DNA from 2 places in the Erwinia rhapontici genome. Region 1 is predicted to be linked to the other one. Evidence: predicted binding sites of a transcription regulator. Region 1 holds the regulator's gene; the other holds the start of a gene.

What was found. The regulator LexA, encoded in region 1, represses DNA repair genes until DNA is damaged. The targets are predictions, from matches to a motif close to TNCTGTATGTACATACAGNA.
Region 2: the regulator LexA is predicted to act here: its motif matches at 2,786-2,805, upstream of LJN55_RS10315 (metal-dependent hydrolase).

Annotation. Positions count from the first base shown of each region.
Region 1 is NZ_CP085627.1:4,662,909-4,670,581, forward strand. Features, by position in the region: gene dusA (tRNA dihydrouridine(20/20a) synthase DusA) at 1-456, opposite strand, end outside; gene LJN55_RS21500 (hypothetical protein) at 646-936, opposite strand; gene LJN55_RS21505 (conjugal transfer protein TraF) at 1,118-2,359, opposite strand; gene zur (zinc uptake transcriptional repressor Zur) at 2,821-3,330, shown strand; gene LJN55_RS21515 (CsbD family protein) at 3,417-3,626, opposite strand; gene dinF (MATE family efflux transporter DinF) at 3,842-5,164, opposite strand; gene lexA (transcriptional repressor LexA) at 5,247-5,855, opposite strand; gene LJN55_RS21530 (diacylglycerol kinase) at 5,962-6,330, opposite strand; gene plsB (glycerol-3-phosphate 1-O-acyltransferase PlsB) at 6,458-7,673, shown strand, end outside.
Region 2 is NZ_CP085627.1:2,187,619-2,195,291, reverse strand. Features, by position in the region: gene LJN55_RS10335 (fructosamine kinase family protein) at 1-308, shown strand, start outside; gene LJN55_RS10330 (YniB family protein) at 342-881, opposite strand; gene hxpB (hexitol phosphatase HxpB) at 1,052-1,723, shown strand; gene kduD (2-dehydro-3-deoxy-D-gluconate 5-dehydrogenase KduD) at 1,913-2,674, shown strand; gene LJN55_RS10315 (metal-dependent hydrolase) at 2,824-3,414, shown strand; gene LJN55_RS10310 (L-cystine transporter) at 3,580-4,977, shown strand; partial or broken gene katE (catalase HPII) at 5,171-7,252, shown strand; gene osmE (osmotically-inducible lipoprotein OsmE) at 7,319-7,654, opposite strand.

The sequences.
Region 1 (7,673 bases):
GAAATCACAGAGGAATTCGTAGCTGTCCTGATCGTCGATGCCAATTCGGGTTTTCACGGTAACCGGAATAGAGACCACATCGCGCATCGCTTTGATGCAATCCGCCACCAGTTGGGCCTCACCCATCAGGCAGGCACCGAAGCGGCCATTCTGCACACGGTCAGACGGGCAGCCCACATTGAGGTTGACCTCATTGTAGCCACGCTCTTCTGCCAGTTTTGCACACTGTGCCAGTGCTGCCGGATCGCTGCCGCCCAGTTGCAGCGCCACGGGCTGCTCTTCAGAACTCCAGGCCAGGTAATCGCCTTTGCCGTGGATAATCGCCCCGGTAGTCACCATTTCGGTGTACAGCAACGTCTGACGCGTCAACTGACGATGAAAGTAACGACAGTGGCGATCGGTCCAGTCGAGCATCGGGGCAATGGAAAAGCGATGTGCAGGGAAATTATCGGTCATGAAAAGCGTTAACTCTGTATCAGAAAGGGAGTGTCGATATTGTGCGCAATCATAGCACGGCGGGCCGCGAGGATACAGGATCAGGGAAAGGTGATTGCCAGCAGCCGTGAGGTGACTGCTGGGAAAAATCAGAAATAACGTTCCGCTTCAAAGCGCAGTGACTTGAATGAATTATTAAGTTATTCAATATCAGCTAAAGTCATAACGGTTTAAAATCTTTTCAACTGCAGGGTCATTTTCATATTTTATTTTTAATTTTTCTTTCTGCTCTTTCGCTTTACCGCAATAATTATCAACAGATTTTTCAATTTCCACCTGCCGTTCTTTAGGGAGGTTACTATCCCATTCTCCCGACATATGGATGCAGTTATCAGCATTATCGGTAAATGCTTTGATATCCCTGGATGGCGCAGTCGTGATGTTAGACGCACACCCACTGATTACCAGACACAACAAAACCATTCCATTCATTACCCGCATTGTTATCTTCCCTGTATTTTCCCCTATGAGTTTACTCAGTCTGCCAGTATTGGAGAAAACCATCCAGGGTATGTCTGTTCGATTGAGTGAGCAAAGATGAATATCAGGAAAAGTGCGAGGAAAAACCAGTAAGGGTGAGGACAACCCCTTAGGGTTGCCCTCCTAAAGACCATCCGGACTATCAGAAAGTGAAGTTCAACTGGGCAACGGCGCCCCAGGTATTGTCTTTCCCCACCATCCCGGCAAGGTCCAGATGTACTTTGTTAAACGGTGACAGGCCAAAACCGCCCGTGAAGACATCAGTGTCATTGGACTTCACATCAGCACGGTAACCGGCGCGCAGTTGCAGCCAGTCCAGTAAACGATACTCCGCACCCACGGCAGCATACTGGCTGTCCTGTTGCGTTTTAAAGCGCTTAGTCGGGGTCAGGTCCACATCCAGTGCCGTTGTCAGGCGCTCGGTATGGTATGCCACGCCGGAGGTGACCAGCGGACGGATTTGATAGGTATCCTTGTAGCCGCTGACCTCTTTGGTATCAATATCACGTGAGATCAGGTTCTGCGCGCTCAGGCCCAGCGTCCAGTTTTCACCGAGGTCGGTTGAGGCGCCCGCATCCAGGTTAAACCCGGTGTTGGTATTTTTATAATTGCCGTTGGTGAAGTCTGACTTGTCATAGCTGTATACCGAGGCGCTGTAGTTATACAGCGTGGTTTTTTGCAGCTTTGGCGTGATGCCCAGCGACACCGGCTGACCACCGAAATCGAACTCATGCGCGACGGCGATCCCCATATCGTAAACCACCGCTGCACGTCCCAGTCCGGCAGAAGTCAGGCTGTTCAGTCCCGCCGTCGTCGGAATGTTAGTGCCATCGGCAATACCTTGCAGATAATCGATGTCGCTTTGCGTGACATCGGTTACCACGGAAGCCGTACCGTAAGCTTTGGTGACAAACGCGAAAGGCAGAACCTCATTCGGAACCGTCACTGCAAATGCAGCACCGGCATTTGCCCATGCCTTCTGCCCTTTGATCTCGCGCAGACGATCGGCTAGATCACCGGCAGCCGACTGGGCGCGGGGGATATCCGTGGGGAAGACGAAGTTATTCGCCAGGTCTTTGTAACTGTCGACAGCATTGGTCAGGTCATCCACCTTATCGACCAGTTTTCCTTTGTCGCTGATCTGCGCACCGACGGCTGGCAGGATAATACTGACGCTGTCTTCCGGTTTTGCTTTGGTCATCAGCGCCGGGTTCGCCAGCACCGCCGAACCGTAGCTGGAAGAGGCAACCCCCACCCCGCCCATCGCATCATTGCGGGCATCGAAATAGTTACCGGCGGCAAGCGCACTCAGCGGAGTAAACAACAGAGCGGGTAATACCACTGGTGCGGAAAAACCGATTAATTTATTGAATTTATTTGCCATTGACCCCAAACCCACCATAAAAAAATGAAAAAGCGAATGCGCAAAGACACGCATAACCGAATGCCTGAATAATGAACATAAAGGCACCATTTCATTGCTGTGAATTGAGAGAAGATGAGTGGGCTTATCAGGTCATTGCCATTTTATTAATCTGTTATCACGCTAACAGTTGAACGTTTTGCATCTGTTTATTTCAGTACCAAACGCACACAGCCCTTTGCAAAAGGTAGTCATGAACCTTAAGCCCTGCAAATCAGATTAACGATACTGCATTAAAAAATAATGGCCCTGGTGCACTCAAAACAATGATTAAATTTTTTTTACCTTCTGCACTTATCAGCAATACCAGTAAAGGGTTGAGTCTGTGCACGTGACAGAGGGCCGCCTGAAGGTGAACTCGGCGTTTTGTTGCAGACGTGATAAAATAACATCCTGATATGGCCTGAGGGGGAACAATGAATATGACCAGTGCTGAAAAAATCCTGTCGCAGGCGGAAGTTATCTGTCAGCAACGCAGCGTGCGACTCACGCCGCAGCGTCTTGAAGTTCTGCGTTTGATGAGTGAGCAGAATGGGGCCATCAGCGCCTACGATCTGCTGGACTTACTGCGTGCCTCTGAACCTCAGGCAAAGCCTCCTACCATCTACCGTGCGCTGGACTTCCTGCTGGAGCAGGGCTTTATCCATCGCGTGGAGTCCACCAACAGCTATGTGGTTTGTCATCACTTTGAAGAACCGTCACACACCTCAGCCATGCTGATTTGTGACCGCTGCGGTTCAGTGGCCGAGCAGCATGCTAATGGCGTGGAAGATATTTTGAAATCGCTGGCCCTGAAGTCCGGTTTTACCCTGGGACATAGCGTGATTGAGGCGCATGGTTTCTGTGAAAAATGCGGGGAGATTGAAGCCTGCACACATCAGGATGCGTGCCAGCACGATCATAGTGTGCAGAGTAAAAAACGCGGGCGTTAGTCAAATTTTGTGAGGGAGGAGAAAGAGGTGAGTGGCACTGTCCTTGTGCCTGGGTAGGAGCATCGTCCTGAAAGGGTCCGCTGTTTTTACCAGCGGTGGTTGTTACGGGTTTCCCAATCACTCAGCTCTTTTTCGGCCTGATCTTTCTGATAGCCGTAGCGTTCCTGAATTTTACCCACCAACTGATCGCGTTTACCTTCAACGACCGTCAAGTCATCATCGGTCAGCTTACCCCATTGTTCTTTCACTTTACCTTTAAACTGTTTCCAGTTACCGCCGGCTTCGTCTTTATTCATAATGTGATTCCTCTACCTTGGGTTAAAACAGCTTTAATGCCTCAAAAACCAACTGTTAAACCAGACAATCATCTGGTTATTTGCCTGAGACAAAGATAATTGTAGTAGAGAAACCACGCACTGGCCGTTAACCCGCTGGCAAAAGCGGTAGAAATCACTAAAAACACCTAGAATTCAGTGAACTAGCGAAGCGGCGCGTTACGTAACCAAATGTGTCACTGCGCGAACCAGGTTCCCTTACGCCAGTGACGACGCCAGATGACCCACAGGGAGACACCGCGCAGCAGCAGGAACAACGTGACTGCCAGCCACAGACCATGATTACCCAGCCACGGCACGCTAAACAGCGCCAAACCAAAGCCCAGTGCTGCGACGGCCATACTGTTGCGCATCTCACTGGCGCGGGTGGCACCGATAAACATCCCATCCAGCAAATAACAGCCCACACCCGCTAATGGCATCAGCACCTGCCACCATAAATACCGATCGGCAAGCTGGCGAAGCGGTTCCAGAGACGTCAGCAGCGCGATAATTTGCTCACCAAACAGGGCATAAAATAGAGAAAACCCTGCTGCGACTAGTAACGACTGCCGACAGGCAGCATGCCAGACGCTGAGTAACTGCTTACTGTCGCGCGCGCCATAGGCTTCTCCAGAACAGGCCTCAACCGCATAGGCGAAGCCATCCAGTGCATAGGCGGTAAAGGTGAGGAACATCAGCAATACCGCGTTGACCGCCACCACATCATTCCCCAGACGGGCACCAAAGATAGTCAGCGACGCAAAGCAGATTTGCAACAACAGAGAACGCAGCATGATGTCGCGATTTAAGCGCAGCAGGCGCCCCACATCACCGCGCCAGGCACTCAGCATCAACCTTACTGACAGACCACGCAGTTTCATCACCCGCCATACCAGCAGCAGACCAACAATAAAACTGACATATTCAGCTATTGCGGTAGCCGCTGCCGCGCCCTGTACACCCCACTTCAGGCCAATAACAAACCACAGATCCAGCAGGATATTGACCAGATTACCCACCACCAGCAGGATCACAGGGGCACGCGCATACTGCACCCCAAGGAGCCAGCCAAGCAGCACGAGATTGGCCAACGTTGCGGGAGCACTGAGCCAGCGCACCTGCATAAACAGTGCCGCCTGGTGCAGAACGTCTTCGCTGCCACCGGTCAGGCCCAGAGCAAAGTGAGTGATGGGTGTTTTTAGCAGGATAAACAGCAGGCCGGCCAGCAGAGCGAGCAGCAGCGGCTGCATCAATGCACGTGCCAGTGCGGATTTATCACTGGCTCCAAATGCCTGGGCAGTCAGCCCGGTGGTGCTCATGCGTAGAAACAGTAGCAGCATAAACAGGAAGCTGGTTACGGTCGTGCCGATCGCCACCCCACCAAGATACGTCGGGCTATCAAGATGGCCGATCACGGCGGTATCGACCAGACCAAGCAGTGGCACGGTAATATTAGAAAGGATCATCGGCAGCGCCAGCCGCCAGAGGCTTTTATCCGCAGAGGTGAGCAGTTTCATCAGAACCCATCAGAGCTAAAGCGATTACAGATGATAATACGCGCCACAGAAGCAGCGCGCAGGATTTAGCGGGGAGTAACGATTACAGCCAGTTGCCGTTGCGAATAACGCCGACAGCAAGACCTTCAATAGTCAGCGTTTGCTGACGCAGGTCGACAATGATAGGTTTGAAGTCCGGGTTTTCTGGTAAAAGTTGCACCGTATTACCCTGCCTTTTCAGGCGTTTCACTGTCACTTCGTCATCAATGCGCGCAACCACAACCTGCCCATTACGCACATCTTCAGTTTTATGTACCGCTAACAGATCGCCGTCCATAATACCGATGTCTTTCATCGACATCCCACTGACGCGCAACAGAAAATCAGCGCCAGGCTTGAACAGGTCAGGGTCAACTTTGTAGTGCCCTTCAATGTGCTGCTCTGCCAACAGTGGCTCACCGGCGGCAACCCGGCCAATCAGTGGAAGACCGTCTTCTTCTTCCATCATCAGGCGAATACCGCGGGAAGCACCAGAAACGATCTCAATCACGCCTTTACGGGCTAAGGCCTTCAGGTGTTCTTCAGCCGCATTCGGGGAACGGAAACCAAGTTGCGCAGCGATCTCTGCGCGCGTCGGCGGCATACCAGTTTGATTAATGTGGTCGCGAATCAGGTCATAAACCTGCTGCTGCCTCGCCGTTAGTGCTTTCATTCCGCCCCCTGGTTGTTTATACAGTCGACTGTGAGTATATACAGGTATTTAGACATTGAAAACCTAAAGTTGGGCGAAATGCAGTTTGTGGCGATTTTTGGAAAACTCATCGCAAATGTGGCACTAACAGCATGATCCAAACAAAAATTGCCAGCAAGATAGTCAACAGCACGGCCGCAGAACCCATATCTTTGGCCCGGCCTGCAAGGGGGTGTATTTCACTGCCGATACGGTCGACGACCGCTTCGATGGCACTGTTGAGTATTTCGACAATGATGACCAGCATGACCGAGCCAATCAGCAGCACACGGGTAATGGCATCTACGTCCAGCCAGCAGGCAATGATAATCGCAATGATCGCCGCGACGGCTTCCTGACGAAAAGCGGCTTCATGCTGCCACGCGCTGCGGATGCCTTTCCACGAATACCCGGCTGCTTTTATGATTCGCGTCAGTCCGGTGACATTATTTGCCATAATCAGGGAACCCTTTGAGAAGTTTAACGTCAATGAGTGGAACTACAGGTTTTTTAACACCACAGATTCTGTTGGCGCTTTCTGGTATGCTTGCGGCGCTTTGCTAACAAGAGGCTTCATGTTGTCTATGTCAGGTTGGCGTAAATTATATTATAACTTATTGAATCTTCCAGTAAAACTACTGGTAAAAAGTAAAGCAATTCCGGCTGAGCCGGTTGCCGAACTCGGGCTTGATACGTCGCGCCCTATTATGTATGTGCTGCCTTATGATTCAAAGGCCGATCTCCTTGCACTGCGTGAGCAGTGTCGCAAACAAGACCTGCCCGATCCTCTGGAACTTCTGGAGATCGACGGTACGGTATTGCCACGCCATGTGTTTATTCATGATGGCCCGCGCTTGTTCCCGTACTTTGTTCCGAATCTTGAGTCGGTCAAGCTGTTCCACGATTATCTCGATCTGCACCGCAATCATCCCGATCTGGATGTGCAAATGGTGCCGGTATCAGTGATGTTTGGTCGTGCGCCGGGCCGTGAGGTACAGGGTGACGAACAGCCGCATCTGCGCATGTTGAATGGTATCCAGAAATTCTTTGCCGTCATCTGGCTGGGACGTGACAGTTTTGTGCGCTTCTCACCGATGGTATCGCTGCGCCATATGGCCACCGAGCACGGTACAGATAAAATCATCGCGCAGAAGCTGGCCCGTGTGGCGCGTATGCACTTTGCCCGCCAGCGTTTAGCGGCTGTGGGGCCGCGTCTGCCTGTGCGCCAGGACTTGTTCAACAAGCTGTTGCAGTCTAAAGCGATCGCTAAAGCGGTTGAAGACGAAGCACGCAGCAAAAAAATCTCCCATGAAAAAGCCCAGCAGAATGCCGTTGAGCTGATGGAAGAGATCGCAGCTGACTTCTCTTACGAAGCGATTCGTCTGACCGACCGTATCATGGGTTGGACCTGGAGCAAGCTGTATCAGGGGATTAACGTTAACGGCGGTGAGCGCGTGCGCCAGCTGGCACAGGACGGACATGAAATTGTCTACGTGCCCTGCCATCGCAGCCATATGGACTACCTGCTGCTCTCCTATGTGCTGTATCACCAGGGTCTGGTGCCGCCGCATATTGCAGCCGGGATCAACCTGAACTTCTGGCCAGCGGGCCCGATTTTCCGTCGCCTGGGCGCTTTCTTTATTCGTCGTACCTTCAAGGGCAATAAGCTCTACTCCACGGTGTTCCGTGAATACCTTGGTGAGCTGTTCACCCGTGGCTATTCCGTCGAATACTTCGTGGAAGGCGGCCGTTCACGTACAGGCCGCCTGCTGGATCCGAAAACCGGCACCCTGTCGATGA
Region 2 (7,673 bases), 2.5 Mb from region 1:
CGGCCAACTGTGCCGGAAGTGACAGCGGACCGTGGATATTTGATCCCGCCTGCTACTGGGGGGATCGTGAATGCGATCTGGCGATGCTGTCCTGGTTCCCGGATGTTCCGGTGCAGGTTTATGATGGTTACCAGTCAGTCTGGCCGCTGCCTGGCGACTTCCTGCAACGGCAGCCTGTCTATCAGCTCTATTACCTGCTTAACCGCGCCAATGTCTTTGGCGGACGCTGGCTGGGAGAGGCGCAACGGGCCACAAGCGCATTGCTGGATACCGATGAGCGGGTAAAACGCCACGCGCGCCCTGCCTGATGGCAGAACGCAAACGTGGGTATGAGGGCTGGCTTAGTAGATGAAGCCAGCCAGTTTCAACACAAAATATCCGGCCACTATGATGATCACCGGCAGGATGTAGAGCGGGAAGATTTGCAGGAAAATCGTGTGCCGTGGCACCACAATTTTTGCTTCCAGCTGTTCCCGGCTTTGCCCTTCTGTGCCGCGCGCTTTCTCCAGGATCATCTGATCTTCCAGACTCTCACGCAGAAAACGCGTCTGCCGCCACATACGTGCTCCCGAGGCCTGTAACGCCAGACCAACAAAAATCAGCACATAAATTATCCAGAACAGGACATTCGTCCCCTGATTAAAGTCCGGTATGGGCGAATGTGCCCAGAAGCCGGAGAGAAAACCGGTATTGAAGCGGATCATATCAATCATCACATGGGCGAAATCCTGCATCACCGCATTGATACCTTCGCGCTGCTCACGACTCTTTTCCAGAAAACCCAGCAGTGAAATCAGCGTCGATAACAACGCGGGAATAAAAATAATCCAGCCCGCGATGCGCTTTATAATCGCAACCCTGCCAGCCTGTTGATATGTCATGCTTTCTCCAGTCCATCTGTTGTCTGCCTGTCAGTTTACCTGTAGTGACATAAAAGTGCCTGCAAAATGCAGAGTTAATGCCAGGTTTACACAGACAGCCTGCCGCGATGATAATTTTTTCATCAACACTTCGTGCTAAGCTGCCATAAACTGTTAAATGGAGCCGTAGCATGTCTTATCACCGCCCTGTACTCGCCGCCATTTTTGATATGGATGGTCTGCTGATTGATTCCGAGCCCCTGTGGCAACAAGCCGAGCTGGATATCTTAACCACCCTTGATGTTGACCTCAGCCGTCGCGGTGAAATGCCGGATGCGCTGGGTCTGCGTATCGATCAGGTGGTACGCATGTGGTATGAAAACCTGCCGTGGAAAGGCCCCTCCCAGGCCGAAGTCACCCAGCGAGTCATCGCACGGGCACTGAGTCTGGTCGAAGAAACCCGGCCGCTCCTGCCCGGCGTTGAACAGGCATTACAGCTCTGTCAGTCCGAGGGACTGAAGATCGGCCTCGCGTCTGCCTCACCGCTATTTATGCTGGAACGTGTGCTGGAGATGTTCAACCTGCGCCAGTACTTTGAGGTCCTGGCCTCGGCAGAGGCGCTGCCTTACAGTAAACCCCACCCGCAGGTCTATCTGGATGCGGCCGCCCGCCTGGGCGTGGATCCGCTCAACTGCGTGACGCTGGAAGACTCATTTAACGGCATGATCGCCACCAAAGCAGGACGTATGCGCTCTATCATCGTCCCGGATGCCGCTCATGCCGCCGATCTGCGCTGGTCACTGGCTGACGTAAAACTCGCCAGCCTTGAAGAGCTTACAGCACAGCATCTGCACGGACGCTGAGTCAGTACCAGGCGGCAACGCGTCCGCCTGGTTTTTTATTATCACCCATTGCCGTTAAAATAAATAAAACATCGTTTCATTTTTGTTGAATTCATCCCCGCTTCTGCCTATGCTCCGTTAACCGGCTCGCGCATATCCGTTATGTCATCTCTGCCATGGCGCGTGCCCACTTATCTATAAGGAGCCACGATGATCCTGAACACATTTAATCTTGAAGGCAAAGTGGCCATGATTACCGGCTGTAACACCGGTCTTGGTCAGGGAATGGCGCTTGGGCTGGCCCAGGCAGGATGCGATATTATTGGTGTTAATCGCTCCTCTGCCAGCGAGACTGCACAAAAAGTCATGGCCACCGGGCGACGGTTTGTCAGCATCACGGCAGACCTTTCCGACAGCCATTGCCTTGAGAGCGTGATGGATCAGGCGCTGACCGCCTGCCCACAGTTAGATATTTTGGTCAACAATGCCGGGATTATTCGCCGGGCAGACGCGCTCGACTTCAGCGAACGTGACTGGGATGACGTAATGAACGTTAACAGCAAGACATTGTTTTTCCTCTCACAGGCGGTAGCCCGCCAGTTTGTTCGCCAGGGGCGTGGGGGTAAAATCATCAATATCGCTTCAATGCTCTCTTATCAGGGGGGGATCCGGGTGCCGTCCTACACGGCGTCAAAAAGCGCCGTGATGGGGCTCACGCGCCTGATGGCCAATGAATGGGCGCAGTATGGCATCAACGTCAATGCCATCGCCCCCGGTTATATGGCCACCAATAACACGGAACAGCTACGTGACGATGAAGACAGGAATCAGCAAATTCTGGATCGCATCCCTGCCGGACGCTGGGGTCAAAGTGACGATATGATGGGCCCGGTGGTATTTCTCGCCTCTGCGGCCGCTGACTACGTCAATGGCTATACGCTGGCGGTAGACGGTGGCTGGCTGGCACGTTAATGCGCTGCGGTGAACAAAAGCCGCTCACGCTTTGTTCACCGCACGATTAATGCCAAATTATTTATCTTTCGTTACAGCGTCACATATTTATTCTACTGTATATATTCCCTATACTGGATGCATTGACAGTTATGCAGCCAGGTACTCCCATGACGGCCGAAGGCCATCTTATTTTTGCCATCGCCAGTGCAATTTTTGCGAAACGTGCCGAACTCACTCCCGTTCTGGCCAGCGCAGACTGGTGGCACATTATCCCCGCTACGTTGCTGACCTGCCTGTTGCCCGATATCGACCATCCGAAGTCGTTTCTGGGCCAGCGCCTGAGGTGGCTATCGCATCCTATCGCCCGTGCGTTTGGCCACCGGGGGTTCACCCACAGCCTGCTGGCAGTCGTCGGGGGCGTTGCCCTGTTGCAGTTAAAGCTCCCGGACGCCTGGCTGATTCCAGCGGATGCTTTTCAGGGGATGGTGCTGGGTTATCTGAGCCACATCGTCGCCGACATGCTGACACCCGCTGGCGTGCCGCTGCTCTGGCCCTGTCGCTGGCGCTTTCGTTTGCCCGTGCTGAACAGCCAAAAAGGCAATCAGCTGGAGCGCGCCCTGTGCCTGGTTTTAGTCGGCTATGCCATCTGGTTCCCCCCCAGCTCGCTACCTTTTGGTGCATCCAGCTGGACAAACCAGGTGGTCAGCTCCGCGCAATATCACATTGAGCGATTAATTAATAAACGAAGGGTTGATTAAGTGTTCAAATAACACCGGAAAGTTATAAATAATTCCATCTGGATATAAGGCTGCACCATAAGTAGCTGATACCATTCCGCCACTGTTTTTACTTTCTGCGCGTCAAAAATTAATTGTCACCAGCATGGCGACATTGTAGTCCGTATTTATTGGGAGAAAATGGGAATGAACTTTCCGCTAATCATTAACCTTGTGGCGTTTGTCGCCCTGCTGCTGCTGGTAGCAAAAACCGGTCGCACAGGTTGGAGCCTGTCAAAGAAAGTGCTGTTCGGTCTGGTGATCGGGGTACTGTTCGGGCTGGCCCTTCACGCGATCTACGGCGAAAACAGCCCGATCATTAAAGAGTCGGTCAGCTGGTTTAACCTCGTCGGTAACGGCTATGTTCAGCTGTTACAAATGATTGTTATGCCGCTGGTATTTGCCTCTATCCTCAGCGCAGTTGCCCGTCTGCACAACGCGTCATCACTGGGTAAAATCAGCCTGCTGACGATTGGTGTTCTGCTGTTCACTACCGCGATTTCAGCGGCAGTCGGGATCTTTGTTACCTGGCTGTTTGGCCTGAATGCCAGTGGACTGGTGCAGGGTGTGCAGGAAAGTGCGCGTCTGGCTGCGATCCAAAATAATTACGTCGGCAAAGTTGCTGACCTCAGTGCGCCGCAGCTGTTGCTCTCTTTTGTTCCGAAGAATCCGTTTGCCGATCTGACCGGTGCCAATCCGACGTCAATTATCAGTGTGGTGATCTTCGCGGCCTTCCTCGGTGTTGCCGCGCTGCAACTGCTGAAGGATGATGCCGAAAAAGGTCAGCGTGTTCTGAAAGCCATCGATACGCTGCAAGCGTGGGTGATGAAGCTGGTCCGCCTGATTATGAAGCTGACGCCGTACGGCGTGCTGGCGCTGATGACCAAAGTCGTCGCCACATCCAACCTCAGCGACATTATTAAACTGGGTAGCTTCGTGCTGGCATCCTATCTTGGCCTGGCGATTATGTTCGCCGTGCACGCCCTGCTGCTGTCGGTTAACGGTGTAAATCCACTGCGCTTCTTCCGCAAAGTGTGGCCAGTGATTACCTTTGCCTTCACCAGCCGTTCCAGTGCCGCCACTATCCCGCTGAGCGTTGAGGCTCAAACCCGCCGTCTGGGTATTCCTGAATCCATCGCCAGCTTTGCCGCCTCATTCGGTGCCACTATCGGTCAGAACGGCTGTGCCGGTCTCTATCCGACCATGCTGGCCGTGATGGTTGCGCCAACCGTTGGCATCAACCCGTTCGAACCGATGTGGATTGCCACGCTGATCGGCATTGTCACCCTTAGCTCTGCGGGTGTGGCAGGCGTTGGCGGCGGTGCCACCTTTGCTGCTCTGATCGTACTGCCGGCGATGGGCCTGCCTGTCACCCTGGTCGCTTTGCTGATCTCCATCGAACCGCTGATCGATATGGGGCGTACTGCGCTGAACGTTAACGGCTCCATGACTGCCGGAACACTGACCAGTCAGTGGCTGAAGCAAACGGATAAGAAGATTTTGAATACCGATGCGGATAACGAAGCCGAATTAGCTCACCGTTAATTGCCGTTTACGGGCCGGTATCCTGCCGGCCCTTTTTTATTTCCTGCCATCAATTTGACTTATCCCTCCATTTTGCAGGCGTATATCGCTCACTGTTCTATAGTTACTGGTACCCGAAAGCCCGTCACTGGAGCAGTGTATTATGTCAAAAAAAAACGAACGCCCGGATAGCGGCCACCTTTCCTCACCTGCCAACACTAAAGTTGATGCACTTGACCCCTTTCGCAAGAGCGGAAAAAATCAGCCCCTGACCACCAATCAGGGCACGCGGATCGCGGATGACCAGAATTCACTGCGCGCAGGGACTCGAGGTCCAACCCTGCTCGAAGACTTCATTCTGCGCGAAAAAATCACCCATTTTGACCATGAGCGAATTCCGGAAAGGGTTGTTCATGCGCGCGGTTCGGCTGCACATGGTTATTTCCAGCCCTACCGTGATATGAGTGATATCACTAAAGCCAGTTTTCTGACCTCACCTGATACTGTTACCCCCGTTTTTGTCCGTTTCTCAACGGTTCAGGGCGGTGCGGGTTCCGCCGATACCGTGCGCGATATTCGCGGTTTCGCCACCAAGTTTTATACCGATGAAGGTGTCTTCGACTTAGTGGGTAACAATACCCCGGTTTTCTTCATTCAGGATGCGCACAAATTCCCTGACTTTGTCCATGCAGTGAAGCCCGAACCGCATAATGAAATGCCGCAAGGCGGTAGCGCTCATGACAGTTTCTGGGATTATGTCTCGCTTCAGCCCGAGACCCTGCACAATGTTATGTGGGCAATGTCCGACCGTGGCATCCCGCGCAGCTATCGCACTATGGAAGGTTTTGGTATTCACACCTTCCGCTTTATCAATGCCGCAGGTCACGCCACCTTTGTGCGTTTTCACTGGAAACCGGTGGCAGGTAAAGCGTCACTGCTATGGGATGAATCCCAGAAACTCAGCGGCCGCGATCCGGATTTCCATCGTCGTGATCTGTGGGACTCTATTGAGGCCGGTGATTTCCCTGAGTACGAACTGGGCGTACAGCTGGTAGAAGAGAGCGATGAGTTTGCGTTTGATTTTGATCTGCTGGATGCCACCAAGCTGATCCCTGAAGAACTGGTCCCCGTAGAGCTGATTGGCAAGATGGTACTGAACCGTAACCCGGATAACTTCTTCGCCGAAACTGAACAGGTCGCCTTCCATCCAGGCCATATCGTTCCTGGCATGGACTTCACCAATGACCCGTTGCTTCAGGGACGCCTTTTTTCTTACACCGATACGCAAATCAGTCGTCTTGGTGGGCCTAACTTCCACGAAATTCCCATCAATCGCCCGGTGTGTCCTTATCACAACTTTCAGCGTCAGGGTATGCATCGCATGGATATCGATACCAACCCGGCCAACTACGAACCTAACTCGATTAATGACAACTGGCCGAGGGAAACCCCTCCTGCGGCTCAGCGGGGTGGATTCGAAAGCTACCAGGAACGCATTGAAGGTCATAAAGTCCGTGAGCGCAGCCCCACATTTGATGAGCATTACTCTCAGCCACGGCTGTTCTGGCTCAGCCAGATGCCCGTAGAACAGCAGCACATTATTGAAGCCTTCTCCTTTGAATTAAGTAAGGTGAGCCGTAGTGCTATCCGCGAACGCGTGGTGGATCAGCTGACGCATATTGATATCTCTCTCGCCACCGGTGTGGCTGAACATCTGGGTGTGACGCTGTCCGATGAGCAGATGCAGACCGCCCCTCCTAAGGACATTAATGGTCTGAAAAAAGATGCCAGCCTGAGCCTTTATGCTGTTCCCAGCGGCAATATCAAAGGCCGGCAGGTTGCTCTGCTTGTCAGCGATGGCGTTGATGCTGCTGATACGCTGGCTATTTTTCTGGCACTTAAACAACATGGCGTACATGCAAAACTGCTGGCGGCGCACATGGGCGAGGTAACCGCCAGCGATGGTTCCTCACTTCCCGTGGATGGCACCTTTAGCGCGTTGCCCTCACTCGCTTTTGATGCTGTCATCGTTCCGGATGGCAATATCGATGCGCTGCTGCTGCGCGGCGATGCGTGCTATTTCCTTCTGGAGGCTTATAAACACCTGAAAGTGATCGGTCTGAGTGGAGATGCACGGCGCTTTGCGGCGCACTTTGGTCTGACTGACGACGAACAGGAGGAAGGCATTATTACGGAAAGCAAAGCGGAAGGTAAATTAATGAGCGATTTTGTAGCAGCACTGGCGATGCACCGCATCTGGTCACGCAGCCAGAAAGCATTAAGTGTTCCAGCATAAACGACAGAAGAAAACGCCGTATAAAAAAAGGCCACCGAAGTGGCCTCTTTTTATTCAGACAATCTGCTACTGATTAACCTGAGGATCGGTATCGTACTCTTTACAGCTCTGGAAGCCGTAGTTCATTACGCGACCGGTGTCAGCGTAGCTAACGAAGTAGGTTTGCTGCTTGCCGTCACGTTCACCCAACACATAGGTCTGGCACGTACCACGCGCATGTACCATCGTAATTTCGGTTGATGGTGGGCCGGCAATATCACGAACCTGCTGACGCGTCATACCTTTTTTCACATCCTGTACGACTGGTTTCGTCGCATAGCTTTCAGCGCGGTCGTAAGCTGTACAACCAGATAACACAGCCAGTGCTACTGCGGCACCTATCAATCCCGTCATTTTACGCATTTATTCTTCCTCGTGTCTT